3 linked regions of the Gemmatimonas sp. genome follow. The protein of the gene in region 1 binds, or shares a complex with, the protein of each later gene. Links are inferred from orthologs where the notes say so. Each region holds a gene or a part of one and is shown in the gene's direction. Other genes may lie near its edges. The genes, in order: accD, accB and RMP10_RS07985.

Region 1 (4,690 bases):
CGCGGCCGGCCGTGATTTTCAACGATGCGTCGTTTCAAGTCGTGTCGGTGCTCGAGGAACGTCGTGTCGAGTTTCCGGGGCTCATCATTCAGAGCTCGCCCAAGCGGTACTATCCGGACGGCGCCGCGATGGCGGCGCTGATCGGCTACACCGGTGAGATCGCGGAAGACGATCTCTCGAAACCGAGATACGAGAGCTACAAGGCCGGACAGCAGGTTGGAAAGACAGGCCTCGAGTTGCAGTACGAGGCGCAGTTGCGTGGCAAAGAAGGTCGCCGGTTTGTGGAAGTCGATGCGCGCAATCGTGTGGTGCGCGATGCCGGCGTTCGGCCGGAGGAACAGCCGGAAGCACCGCCGGCATTGCGCACGAACATTGATCTCGATCTTCAACGATTCGCGCACGAATACTTCGGTGATTCGCTGCGTGGCGCGGTGGTGGCTCTCGATCCCAAAACAGGCGGTGTACTCTCGCTGTACAGCGCGCCGAGCTACGACATCAACAAGTTCATCGGTGGCGTGTCGAGCAGCTTCTACGAAAGCCTTCGGGTAGATCCGCACCGGCCGCTCGTGAACCGCGCGCTCTCGGGAACGTACGCGCCGGCGTCGACGTGGAAACTGGCCACGGCGATCATTGGTATGGAGCTGGGGTTGGTGACCATGGACACCCGCATGCAGACGCCGTGCACGGGCGGCTACTATTACGGTCGTGTGTTCAAGTGCTGGGACAAGCGTGGGCACGGTGATGTGACCTTGGCGCAAGCGATCGCGAAGTCGTGCGACGTCTACTTCTATCAGCTTGGGCTCAAGATCGGCCTCACGCGATTGCTGGCGGGGGGCGTGTCGCTGGGGTTTCGTGATAGCACCGGCGTCGACCTCCCCAACGAGCGCACACCGCGTTGGCCCGAATCGACCGCGTACTTCGATAAGCGGTACGGCTCACGTGGTTGGAATCGCTCGGTCGTGTTGAGTCTGGCGATCGGCCAGGCGGACAACGCGCAGACGCCACTCAGTATGGCGCGTTTCTATGCCGCGATGGCCACTGACGGGATGGCCCCCACGCCCCAAGTCGTCATGCGCGACCCGGAACGCAAGCAAATTCTCAATCTCGACAAGGCCCAACTGGCGAGCATTCAACTGGCGCTCGCCGACGTGGTCTCCCGCGGCACGGCTGCCGGCGCACAGATTCAGGGTTTGACTATCGCCGGGAAGACCGGAACGGCACAGGTGAACGGCCAGCTCGACAATGCGTGGTTTGTGGGATACGCGCCGGCGAACGATCCCAAGATCGTGCTGGCCATCATCATCGAGGAGGGGCTTCACGGGTCCACGGCCGCTCGCGCCGCCACCAAGATGATGGAACGCTATCTCAAGACGCGGTTGACGATGACCGCCATCGTCAACGACTGAGGCAGCGCGCACATGGCCGGTATTTCCGTTCTGCGCAGGCAGAGTATCGACGTTCCGCTATTGGTGATCGCGTTGCTGCTCACGGGCTTCGGCATCGCCATGGTCTTCTCGGCGGGGCAGATCGACAGCCCGACGCCGATCATCGAGAATGCATGGAAGCGGCAGCTCGGCTGGTTTGGCGCGGCGCTGATGGCCACGTGGGTCATCTCGCGCGGCTCGGTGCGGTTGATCGAATGGAGCGCCTGGCCGCTGTACGCCTTGAGTTGCACGCTGCTGCTGCTCGTGCTGTTTGTGGGCACTGGCGCCGGCACGGCGGCGAGTGTGAAGGGATGGCTCAGTATCGGTGGCGTGCGCATCGGTCAGCCGGCGGAATTGGCGAAGCTCGCGACGACGCTCATGCTCGCGCGCGTGCTCGCCGCGCGGCGCGAATCGATCCGTTCACTCGTGGATCTGTGGCGACCGCTGCTCGTGGTGGGCGTGCCGTGGCTGCTTGTTATGGCGCAGCCCGACCTCGGGACCGGCATCGTGTTCATCGGGATCTGCTTCGCCATGCTCTTCTGGGCCGGCGTGCCGTGGCCGCTGCTGCTGCTGTTGGCCAGTCCGGGCATCAGCCTCGTGCTTGCGTTCAGCACGGGCATCTGGGGCGCATGGTTTCTGATTCTCGTCGCGCTAGTGCTTTGGTATCGCCCATATCTCCTCGAAGGCGTCGTCATCGTGTTGATGAACGTGATCATGGGTGGCGTGGCGCCGATTCTCTGGGACAAGCTCAAGCCATATCAGCAGAAGCGACTGCTCGTGTTTCTCGATCCGAACGTCGATCCGCAGGCTTCCGGCTATCACGTCACGCAGAGCAAGGTGGCGATCGGCTCGGGGGGACTGTTCGGCAAGGGCTTCACGCTCGGCAGTCAGAAGCGGCTCAAGTTCCTTCCGGAGCGGCACACCGACTTCATATTCTCCGTGGTCGGTGAGGAGCTCGGATTCATCGGCGTGAGCATCGCGCTGTCCCTGTTCCTCGCGCTCTTCCTGCGCACCACGCGGGTGGCCTCGCGGGCCAACGACGCCTTCCCGAGTCTGGTCGCCTTCGGCTTGGTCTCGGCGTGGTTCGTGCACGTCATGGTGAATGTGGGCATGACACTCAACCTCATGCCCGTGACCGGTATTCCGCTGCCGTTCTTCAGCTACGGCGGTTCGTTCCTGTTGGTCAGTTGGACGGCGGTTGCCGTCCTCCTCCGCATCTCCGCCGAAGGGCGTGGTCAGCCGGACGCGATTGGTCTCTGAGCGATCGGGACACCAATCTCGGCTGTGCGCAAGGTCTAGCCTTCGAAGGCCGGACCGCCAACATTAGGAGTCTATGGCCTGGTTCCGGAAGGATAAAAAGCCCCGACAGCCGCGACGCGAGCGTCTCGAGATTCCTCCTGACACCTGGGAGAAATGCGAGGCCTGCGGGCATACGGATATTCGCGACAAGTTCCTGCGAAATCTCAACGTCTGCCCCGCGTGCGATTTCCATCGCCGTGTTCGGGCGTGGGATTACGCCGCGATGCTGCTCGATGAAGGCTCGACCGTTGAAGTGGGAAGCGAGCTGCGATCCGTCGATCCGCTCGGCTTTCCCGATTATCCTGCCCGCCTCAAGCGGGCCCTGACAAACGCTGGTGACAGCGACGCCATTCTCACCGTGACGGGGCTCCTCGAAGGGCTCCCCGTCGGGATCGGCATCATGGACTTCGCGTTCATGGGTGGCTCGATGGGCTCGGTCGTGGGCGAGAAGATTGCGCGCCTCGGGCAGCGGTCGCTCGAGAAGAAGCACCCGCTCGTCATCGTCTGCGCCTCAGGCGGCGCCCGCATGCAAGAGGGCATTCTCTCCCTGATGCAGATGGCGAAGACGTCGGCCGTGCTCTCGCAGTTGGCCGAACGTCGCATTCCGTACATTTCCGTGCTGACCAACCCGACCACGGGCGGTGTCAGCGCCAGTTTCGCGATGCTGGGTGATGCGATCCTGGCCGAGCCGGGTGCCGTGATTGGCTTCGCCGGACCGCGCGTCATCAAGCAGACGCTGGGGCAGGACCTCCCCGAGGGATTTCAGACGGCGGAGTTTCTTCTCGAGAAGGGCATGGTCGATCAGGTCGTGCATCGGAAGGAGCTGCGGGATACGCTTTCTCGGCTCATGCGGCATATGACTGGACGTCCCGCGTCGGCGGGGCACGCGCAGGAAAGCTGAGCTCGAACCCGCTGGCCCCACCGCCGCAATCGGCGGCTGAACGGGCTTCGATGGCCGATTCGGCATATCACGACGCGCTCCGCCGGCTGTTCTCGCGTACCGGCGGCGCCTGGCGTCTTGGGCTTGAGCGAGTCTCGGAATTGCTGGCGTTGCTCGGCGATCCCCACCGGACCTATCCTGTCTTTCACGTGGCGGGTACGAACGGCAAGGGCAGCACCGTGGCCACGCTCGATGCCATGCTGCGCGGTTCCGGCCTTCGCGTCGGTCGGTACACGTCGCCTCACTTGGTGGATTTCGCCGAGCGGGTGGTCGTTGATGGCGCGCCCATGCCACATGATGCCATCACCATGTGGTTAGACCGGTGGGAGCCGGAGATGACGCGTCTCGGCGCGACCTTCTTCGAGGCGACCACGGCCATGGCTCTCGACTGGTTCGCCGTTCAGCAGGTCGATGTGGCGATTGTAGAAGTCGGCTTGGGTGGGCGACTCGATGCCACCAACACCGTTTATCCGGTGGCGGCCGCGGTCACGCAAATCGGCTTCGATCATGTCGAGTTTCTGGGTGATACGCTGGTGTTGATCGCCGGCGAGAAAGCCGGCATCTACAAGCCCGGAGCGGTGGCCGTTGTCGGCGAGGCGCGGCCGGAGATTCGTGCGCTCCTCACGGATCGCGCCGAAGCGGTGGGGGCCGATCCCGTGCTCGTCACCGGTCGTGATTGGCAGGTGCGGGACATTTCCGTGGGCGGCGCCGGCACATCCTTCACGCTCGTGACGCCAGACGGCGAGCGTCAGTTGACGACGCCGCTGATCGGCGAGTTTCAAGCGCACAACGCGGGCGTGGCCTTGGCCATGCTCCGAGGCGCAGGCGGACGCTGGCTCGACATCGAGCGGAATGCGGCGGCGCTGCTGCCCGGGGTCCGGCTGTCCGGACGCTTTCATCGCGCCGGTCCGTGGCTCTTTGACGTGGCGCACAACGCCGACGGCGCGGCGACGGTGGCGGCCAATCTGCTCGAGGTTGGTGCGCCGTTACCCGTGAGCGCCGTTGTCTGCGTGCTCCGCGACAAGGA
Region 2 (4,591 bases), on another replicon or contig:
CCCGGCCACGACGCCGACGCCGCTTACCCCTTCGCCGTCCTCCGTTCAGGCGACGTCGCGCGAGCCGGCGCCTGAGACACCGTCTCCGACGGTGAGCGATGATCTCGCGCAGTTTTCTGCGTGGCTGAAAGGATTGGGCAATTCGTGATCATCGGGATTCTGAACGGACCGAATCTCAACCTGCTTGGCACGCGCGAACCGCATATCTACGGTTCGGCGACACTCGACGATATCAACGCCGGGCTCGCGCGGGTTGCCGCGGATCTCGGCGTCGAATTGCAGACGGCGCAGTCGAATGTGGAAGGCACCATGATCGATATCCTGCACGCGTGGCGCGGCGTGGTGCAGGGAGTGGTGGTGAACGCGGGTGCATACACGCACACCAGCCTCGCGCTGCGCGATGCGTTCACGGCCACGTCCATTCCCTTCGTGGAAATTCATCTCTCCAACGTGTACGCACGTGAGCCGGAACGGCATCACAGCATGCTCGCCGGTGCCGCGATCGGGAGCGTGACGGGACTCGGTGCCGACGGCTACGAATTCGCGTTGCGCGGGCTGGTGTCCGCCCTCCTTCGGCGCTCGTGAGTGCTGCGGCGGCAGTGAGCCCGATCGATGCGCGACCGGCGCGGCTCACGGCGTTGCGCGATGCCTTGGCGCGGGCCGATCTCGACGCGCTGTTGGTGACCTCGCTGGCGAATATCCGTTACGTCACGGGCTTCTCCGGCAGCAACGCGTTGCTCGTGCTCACGGCCAAGGATTGCGTGCTGCTCACCGACTTCCGGTACGCGACGCAGGTCGAGGAAGAGATCGGGTCGACCGCAAGCGTTCGTATCGAGAGTACCAACCTCTGGACGGGACTCTGGGCACAGCTCGGGACGATGCCGAGCGTGGAACGGATCGGTTTTGAATCGATGCACCTGATGCATCGGGACTTTGCCCGATTGTTGGAGCAGGGCGCTCGTTGGTCCTGGCGTCCCACGACCGAGGTGGTTGAATCATTGCGCGTCGTGAAGGACGCCGGCGAACTGGCTCACATCCAACGCGCCGTTGCGATAGCGGAAATCGCCCTGGGTCAGACGGTTCCCCTGTTGCGCCCTGGGATCACCGAAACAGCGGTCGCGGGAATGCTCGAACGCCATCTGCGGGAAGCTGGGAGCGAGGCCTTTCCCTTTCCGAGCATCGTGGCGTCCGGTCCGCGCTCAGCGCTGCCGCACGCTCGCGCCGGCGATCGACTGCTCGAAACGGGTGATTTGGTGCTGATTGACTTCGGCGCCGTGGCGGCGGGCTACTGCTCGGATATTACGCGAACGTTCGTGCTCGGCCGCGCTTCGGACGAGCAACGAGAGATCTACGACATCGTCCGCGACGCGAATTTGCGCGCTTCGGGTGCGCTTCGGGTCGGAATGACGGGGATGGCTGCAGATGCGGTCGCGAGAGACTACATTGACGCTCGCGGATTTGGTGAGGCGTTCGGACATTCGCTCGGTCATGGGATCGGGCTGGAAGTGCACGAAGCGCCTCGCTTGGCCCGCGTCGTCGAGTCTCCCCTCGCTGCCGGCACGGTGGTTACGATTGAGCCCGGGATCTATCGGGCGGGCTGGGGTGGGGTGAGAATCGAGGATGACGTGTTCTTGTCCGATGCAGGTCCGAGGGTCCTGACCGGATTCCCGCGCGATTTGCACGAACTCTCCTGATTTCTGTACGCTCGGCGCTCTCCGCGCCGATGATCCCCTTTGACTCCCCCGCCATGATCGACCTGCGCTACGTGAAGAAGCTGATCGAGATGCTCGACGGCTCCACGGTGGATTCCATCGAGATCTCCTCCGACAAGGGGATGAAGCTCCGAATCTCGAAGAGCTCCCAGCAGCGCGTTGCGGCCATGACGGTCGCGCCCCAGATGGCCGCTCCCGTCGCAATGGCCCCGGTGTTGCCCGCTGGTGGTGCGGAGCGTCCTGCCGGAGAGGGTGTGGCGGCGGCGCCGAAGGCCGAGGCACCGAAGGTTGCACTCCTCGAGATCAAGTCGCCGATGGTGGGCACGTATTATTCTGCCCCCGAGCCCGGTGCGAAGCCGTACGTCAATGTCGGCGATCGCATCAGCAAGGGTCAGATTGTGTGCATCATCGAAGCGATGAAGATCATGAATGAGCTCGAGTCCGAGTTCGACGGCGTGGTGCGCGAAGTGAACGTCACCGAGTCCAACGCCGTTGAGTACGGACAAGTGCTCTACCGCCTCGATCCGACCGGCTGAGACGCGATGACATGACGATGGTCTCCGGTGCCGCTCCAGTAACCGTCACCCCGACGGCGCCTGGCTCGGGCCTTGATCTGAAGGCCGCACTGCAGCGCATGGTGCGCGAGGGCGCGTCCGACTTGCACCTCAAAGTCGGACGGCCGCCCACGCTGCGATTGCACTCGGACCTCGTCCCGCTTGATATGCCGCCGATGCGGCCGGAAGAACTCCGGTCGCTCGCCGAGCACCTGCTGCCGCCCGCGCAGCTTCGTGAGTTCGTGGAGATGCGCGAGTCGGACTTCGCGATCAATGTCCCGGGTATCGGACGTTTCCGAGTCAACGTGTATCAGCAGAAAGGCACCGTTGCTTTCGCCATGCGTGCCATCGCGCATGCGGCGGCGTCGATCCGAGACCTGAACCTGCCGCCGGTGCTCGAGCAGTTGGCCCTCAAGCCGCGCGGACTGGTCCTGGTGACGGGCGTGACTGGGTCCGGCAAGAGCACGGCCTTGGCGGCGATGGTGCACCATATCAACGAACGCCGCAGCGCGAACATCATCACGATCGAGGATCCGATTGAGTTCGTGCATCGCGACGTGCAGAGCCACATCAACCAGCGTGAAGTGGGAACGGACACCGCGTCGTTCTCCCAGGCGCTGCGTCGTGTGCTGCGTCAGGACCCCGACGTCATCATGATCGGTGAGATTCGAGATCTCGAGACGCTCGATGTCGCGCTCAAGGCGGCTGGCACCGGTCACCTCGTCTTCTCGACGCTGCACACCACCGATGCGACGCTCACTATCAACCGCATCCTGTCGTTCTATCCGCCGCACCAGCAAAACGAGGTGCGTTTCGCGCTCGCCAACGCGCTGTCGTCGGTCATCTCGCTGCGCCTCGTGCCGAGGGCCGATCGTCCGGGTCGTGTGCCCGCCTGCGAAGTGCTGGTGAACACCGAGGCGGTCCGCGACCAGATTCGCGACCTGTCTGCCACCCTGAATATCCCCGACCTGATCAAGGAAGGGAGCATGGCGTACGGCATGCAGAGCTTCGACCAGTCGCTCATGAACTGGTACTCGCGCGGGGTGATTTCCTACGAGAACGCGCTCTTCTATGCGACCAACCCCGCGGAGTTCGCGCTCCGTATCCAGGGGGTCGACGGAACCAGCGACACGAACTGGGACGGATTCCGCCAGGGCAGCGCCGCCACCTGATTGGCGGCCGCGGGACTGGCGGCAGGGCTTTGAGCCTGCCACCATACGGCATGTTCAAAAAGGTCCTGATCGCCAACCGCGGCGAAATCGCTCTCCGTGTCATTCGCGCTTGCCGTGAACTCGAAATTCAGACGGTCGCCGTGTACTCCGAGGCTGACCGCGAGTCGCTGCACGTGCGCTTCGCCGACGATGATGTCTGTATCGGACCCCCACCGGGTCGCGATTCCTACCTCAAAATCCCGCGACTGATCGCGGCCGCCGAAATCACCGGCGCCGACGCGATCCATCCAGGCTACGGCTTTCTCGCGGAAAATGCGGAGTTCGCCGAAACCTGCCGCGCCTCGGGTATTGCCTTCATCGGCCCCACGCCGGAGCAGATTCGCGTGATGGGCGACAAGGCCTCGGCTCGTCGGGCGATGGCCGAGTGCGGGGTGCCGATCGTGCCGGGATCGCCGGGACCGGTCGACGATCCCGAGGAGGCGCTGGAGTTCGCTCGCGGCATCGGCTTCCCGGTCATCATCAAGGCCGCCGCTGGCGGCGGTGGTAAGGGAATGCGTGTCGCACGCGATCCTGATGACTTCCTGCGTTCCTTCCAGCTTGCCCGCTCTGAAGCGCTCTCCGCGTTTGGCAACGGCGACGTGTATGTCGAGAAGTTTCTCGAGCGTCCTCGGCACGTCGAATTTCAGGTGATGGGCGATATGCACGGCAATGTCATTCACCTGGGCGAACGCGATTGCTCGGTGCAGCGTCGTCACCAGAAGCTGATCGAGGAAGCGCCGTGTCCCGTGATGACGCCGGAACTGCGCGAGAAGATGGGCGAGGCGGCCGTGCGGGGCGCGAAGGCGATCAACTATGTCGGCGCGGGCACCGTGGAAATGCTACTCGACGAAGACGGTTCATTCTTTTTCATGGAAATGAACACGCGCATCCAGGTCGAGCATCCCGTGACCGAAATGCTCACGGGCGTCGATCTCGTGAAGGAGCAGATTCGTGTGGCGTCGGGGCTTCCCTTGTCGATCCTCGAGACGCCCGCGTTTCGCGGTCACGTGATCGAGTGCCGCGTCAATGCCGAGGATCCAGCCCGCAATTTCCAGCCGTCGCCCGGCAAGTTGGAGGTCTTCCATCAACCTGGCGGCCCCGGCGTGCGCGTCGA
Region 3 (4,702 bases), on another replicon or contig:
TGCTGCGAAAGGCCGTGGGCAAGAAAGATTCCGAGCTGATCAAGAAGGAGCTCGGGAAGTTCGTGACCAAGGCCGTCGCGAAGGGCTACGATCCGAAGATCATCGATGAGCTCTCGGGCCAGATCGAGACGTTCGGGCGTTATGGATTTAACAAGTGTCTGGTCGGTGACACGGAAATCTACGACGCGTCAACCGGACGTGTGGTGCGTATCGCTGATCTTTACGAAAAACGAGACGTGCTGGGAAGCGTCGCGACGTGCGATGTCAACACGCTTCGCCTCGATCACGGACGCGTGATCGATGTCATGGACAACGGCATTAAGGCGGTGTTCCGACTGCGCACGGAGTCGGGCCGTGAGATCGTCGCCACCGGCAATCATCCGCTGCTGCAGATCGACGGGTGGCGCAATCTCGAGTCGATTGTGGTGGGTGAGCACATCGCCGTGCCACGTGCATTGCCTTCGGGACCACGGACATCGTGGGAGCGTCATGAGGTGATTGCGCTGGGTCACCTCCTCGCTGAAGGGAATCTGGGGCATCCCAGTGGCGTGTACTACTACAATCAGGACGAAGCAGCGGTCACGGATTTTATCTCGGCCGCAGAGGGCTTTTCCAATGTCCGCTGCACGCGCACCACGCATAAAGGAACCGCATCCGTCTACACCGGTCGAATCGACCGGAAGTTACCAAACGGGATTTTCGAATGGGCCCGCGGCCTTGAGCTGCTGGGTAAGACGGCGACGCACAAGGAAGTACCGGCGAGCGCTTTCACCCTGTGCGACGAACAGCTAGGGCTGCTGCTGGGGCGCATGTGGGATGGAGACGGACACGTCAACCCACGCGACGCGACGGCGTACTACGCGACCTCGTCGAAGCGACTGGCTCAGCAGGTGCAGCATCTGCTCCTCCGCCTGGGGATCCTTGGTCGCGTTCGCTCCGTCATCTTCCCCTACCGTGGCGGTGAGCGCATCGGCTATCAGGTGTTCGTGACGGGCGTTGAGAATCTGCGCCCCTTCGCCGAACGCGTGGCTTGTCATCTCGTTGCGCCAGCAAAGCGTGCCGCGATAGCCGCCATGCCGTTGACGGCTGTACCCGCTTCCTCCAAGGATCTGGTACCCGTTAGCGCCGTACGCGCTCTGGCGCGAGCCGCCAAGGATCGGCGTGGCGACCGGTGGTCCGACGTGGAGCGTGGTGCAGATGTGTCATCACGCGACCTGTATCCGACCGGGACCAACCCCAACAATATCGGCTTCACGCGCGGCGTGGTGAATCGCCTCGCGGCGTACTTCGGCGACGCCGAGCTGGATCGACTCGGGTCGAACGACGTGCTGTGGGATCGGGTGATAGCAATCGAACCTGCGGGCGAGCAGCGCACGTACGACCTCGAAATTGCCGAGACGCACAATTTCGTGGCGAACGATGTCATCGTTCACAATAGCCACAGCGTCGCCTACTCCGTCGTCGCGTACCACACGGCCTTCCTGAAAGCGCATCACCCGGCCGAGTTCATGGCCGCGTTGTTGTCGTCGAACATCGGGAAGACCGAAGAAGTCATCAAGTACATCGCCGAAGCGCGCGAAATGCAGATCGAAGTGCTCGCGCCCGACGTCAACGAGTCGGGGTGGCGCTTCACGGTCGTGGGCGACAAGCGGGTGCGTTTCGGGCTGGGCGCCATCCGGAACGTGGGCCGCGGGGCGATCGACTCGCTGATCGCGGCACGGAATGAAGGGCCGTTCACGTCACTATACGATCTCTGCTCGCGGGTCGATCTGCGCGTGTGTAACAAGCGGGTGTTCGAAGCGCTGATTGCGGCGGGCGCGTGCGACGGGTTGGGCGGCCACCGGGCGCAGCTGCTGGCGGCGCTCGATCACGCCATCAACGAGGCGTCGCTTCGTCAGGAAGAGGCGGCCAAAGGTCAGGTGTCGCTGTTCGGCGACCTGCTCGGCGATGCGGACGACGCGCCGGGCTCGAATAGCGCGGGATCGCCTCCGCCGCTCCCATCAGTCCCGGTGTGGAGTGAAAGCGAGCGGCTCACCCGAGAGAAGGAGCTGCTGGGCTTCTACATTTCCGGCCATCCGCTGGAGCCCTACCGAACAGAGTGCGAACTCTTCGCCAGCAGCACCGTGGCACAGCTCGGCAACTGGACGGGAGATGCGGTCACGATTGGTGTAGTCATCACGGCAATCAAGAAGCAGATTTCCAAACGGTCGGGCGCTGAGTTCGCCCGGTTGACAGTTGAGGATTTTTCCGGATCTTCCGAAGTGCTGGTCTTCCCGGAGGCGTGGGCGGTCATCGCCGAACGTGTCCGGCCCGATGTACCGCTCCTGCTCAAGGGCGGTTATTCGCGGAAGGATCAGGGCGTCGAGAATGCCACGTTCATCGTCGACACGGTCACACGCTTCGCGGAAGTGCGGGCCAACGGTGAGCTGGCGGTTGCAATCGACCTGAGTCGGGAGCTGGATCTGGCTCCCGGCGTGATGGACGACGTGCGGGCGAGTGTCGAGGCACACGAAGGCTCGGCTCCGCTCGAACTGCGGTGGGACGATGGAACCGGGCGCACCATTCGCTTTCGGTCGAAATCCCTTACCGTGGCCGCGTCGCCCGCCATCTTATCCGATCTTCGCGCGCTGCTCGGCGCTGATCGTGTGCGCCTCGTGCGCGCCGGCAGCTAACGAGCGCGGCGTCCCTTTTCCAGGATTGTCATGGCTGCTGCCCCGGTTCTCGAGTTCGAGCGTCCTCTGGCGGAGCTCGAAAAGCAGATCGAGGAGCTGAAGCGACTCGCGTCCGAGAGTTCGCTCAACGTCACGCAAGAGTTGGAGCCGCTGCAGAAGAAGCTCAGCGAGCTGCGTGTCGAGATTTATCAGAAGCTGACGCCGTTGCAGCGCGTGCAGGTGGCTCGCATTTCGCGCCGTCCCTTCACGTCGGACTACATCCGGCTCGCCTTCACCGATTTCCTCGAGTTGCACGGCGATCGGCTGTTCCGCGAAGACGCGGCGATCCTCGCGGGCTGGGCCCGTCTCGAGGGTGAGACCGTGATGCTGATCGGACACGAGCGCGGCCGCGATACCAAGGAGAATCTGCGCCGCAACTTCGGCATGCCCCATCCCGAGGGGTACCGGAAGGCGCTGCGGCTCATGAAGCTGGCCGAGAAGTTCCAGGTGCCGGTGCTCACCTTCATCGACACGCCGGGGGCGTGGCCGGGGTTGGGTGCCGAGGAGCGCGGACAGAGCGAAGCGATCGCCCGCAACCTGCTCGAGATGAGCAATCTGCAGGTGCCGATCATCGCCACCGTGATCGGCGAAGGCGGCTCCGGCGGTGCGCTGGCGCTCGGCGTCGCCGATCGTGTGCTGATGCTCGAGAATTCCGTGTACTCCACGATCTCCGTGGAAGGTTGCGCGGCCATTCTCTGGAAAGACGGCAAAAGCCCGGAGATGCGCGAGAAGGCGGCTACCGCCCTTCGCGTGACGGCCCCCGATCTGATCGAGCTACGGGTGATCGACGAGATCGTACCCGAGCCGGTCGGCGGCGCTCACTCGGACCACGCCACGACCGCCAACAACCTTCGAGACAGCCTGGTGCGGAACCTCGAAGAGCTGCGCCGCCTGAAGCCGGACAAGCTCGTGCGTCGCCGACGTGAGAAGTTCCTGCGCATGGGACAGTTCACCGAGTAGCTTTCACGCCGTGGCGCATCTGATCGAAGTCGCGTTCCGCGGCAACCGGAAGGAATTCTTCAGCTGGACAGGCGAGACGGCACCCCCACTCAAGGCGGGGGTGATCGTCGAGGCTGACCGTGGTGAGGATTTTGGTCGTGTGCACTCCACCGGTGAGCTGGCCGAGGTCCGTTGCAACGGCTGCGCACACGGTTGCGGCACCAATCCGCCGCCGCGGGCGGCGCTTCGGCTCGCCACGAAAGCTGATGAACAGCTCGACCGCGAGTTGACCGCGGAGAATGAAGACGCGCGTCGCAAGTCGATGGAGCGCGTGAAGGCGAACCATCTCGTGATGAAGCTGACCGACGCCGAATGGCAGTGGGACCGGCGCAAGCTCACCATCTTCTTCACGGCCGAGCGTCGCGTCGACTTTCGCGGCCTCGTGCGCGATCTCGCCGCGCTGTTTCGCACGCGCATCGAGCTGAAGCAGATCGGCGTGCGCGATGAAGCCAAGCGACTGTCGGGAGTGGGCCGCTGCGGGCGCGAGTACTGCTCGGCGTCGTGGCTTCCCGATCTCCGTCCCGTCAATCTCGGCGTCGCCAAGGACCAGAAGCTGTCGCTCAACCCGCAGCAGATCTCCGGTGCCTGCGGACGACTGATGTGTTGTTTGCGCTACGAGCACGAGTTCTACGTGCTGAGTCGTCGCAAATTTCCGAAGGAAGGGAAGATCCTCACGACGTCGCTGGGCGAGGAGAAGGTGATCGCCTGCGACATCTTCAACGAGCGCATCACGCTGCGCACCGCCGAAGGCGATAGTCGGGTGATTGCCTTGGCCGATCTGCGGAGCGAGTTGGACGGACTCGATCAGCCGACCGATCATGCGCACGACGACGTGCCGTCGCATACGGCCGAGTATCCGGTGGATGCGGCGTTGCATGCGATGCTCGATACGGTCGAGACCGAGATTGCGCCGCTGGCCGCATCGATGGCGGTGATCACACCTGAGCGCGTGTTCGAGCCTGAGCTCGTGTTCGTGCCTGAGCGCGTGTCAG

Evidence for each region.
Region 2: the proteins of accD (region 1) and accB are in contact, whole or in part, in a solved structure (PDB 8UXZ), measured with the Escherichia coli proteins. The link is inferred for Gemmatimonas sp. from one-to-one orthologs.
Region 3: the proteins of accD (region 1) and RMP10_RS07985 are in contact, whole or in part, in a solved structure (PDB 8UXZ), measured with the Escherichia coli proteins. The link is inferred for Gemmatimonas sp. from one-to-one orthologs.

What each region holds. Positions count from the first base shown.
Region 1 is NZ_JANPLK010000017.1:9,321-14,010, forward strand. Bases 1,810-4,690 are described here. They hold accD (acetyl-CoA carboxylase, carboxyltransferase subunit beta), read left to right. Parts: upstream 1,810-2,757; coding sequence 2,758-3,624; downstream 3,625-4,690. Other genes in these bases: rodA (rod shape-determining protein RodA), read left to right, coding at 1,810-2,684; RMP10_RS05250 (folylpolyglutamate synthase/dihydrofolate synthase family protein), read left to right, coding at 3,675-4,690. In the rest of the region: mrdA (penicillin-binding protein 2), read left to right, coding at 1-1,406; more of rodA, read left to right, coding at 1,419-1,809.
Region 2 is NZ_JANPLK010000043.1:98,496-103,086, reverse strand. What follows is about bases 704-3,485. They hold accB (acetyl-CoA carboxylase biotin carboxyl carrier protein), read left to right. Parts: upstream 704-1,723; coding sequence 1,724-2,248; downstream 2,249-3,485. Other genes in these bases: RMP10_RS11640 (PilT/PilU family type 4a pilus ATPase), read left to right, coding at 2,260-3,438; RMP10_RS11650 (Xaa-Pro peptidase family protein), read left to right, coding at 704-1,694. Also shown: RMP10_RS11660 (tetratricopeptide repeat protein), read left to right, coding at 1-148; aroQ (type II 3-dehydroquinate dehydratase), read left to right, coding at 145-585; more of RMP10_RS11650, read left to right, coding at 582-703; accC (acetyl-CoA carboxylase biotin carboxylase subunit), read left to right, coding at 3,489-4,591. UniProt on the Escherichia coli protein: This protein is a component of the acetyl coenzyme A carboxylase complex; first, biotin carboxylase catalyzes the carboxylation of the carrier protein and then the transcarboxylase transfers the carboxyl group to form malonyl-CoA.
Region 3 is NZ_JANPLK010000027.1:115,786-120,487, forward strand. What follows is about bases 1,794-4,686. They hold RMP10_RS07985 (acetyl-CoA carboxylase carboxyltransferase subunit alpha), read left to right. Parts: upstream 1,794-2,702; coding sequence 2,703-3,671; downstream 3,672-4,686. Other genes in these bases: dnaE (DNA polymerase III subunit alpha), read left to right, coding at 1,794-2,672; ricT (regulatory iron-sulfur-containing complex subunit RicT), read left to right, coding at 3,682-4,686. Outside these bases: more of dnaE, read left to right, coding at 1-1,793; more of ricT, read left to right, coding at 4,687-4,702. UniProt on the Escherichia coli protein: Component of the acetyl coenzyme A carboxylase (ACC) complex. First, biotin carboxylase catalyzes the carboxylation of biotin on its carrier protein (BCCP) and then the CO(2) group is transferred by the carboxyltransferase to acetyl-CoA to form malonyl-CoA.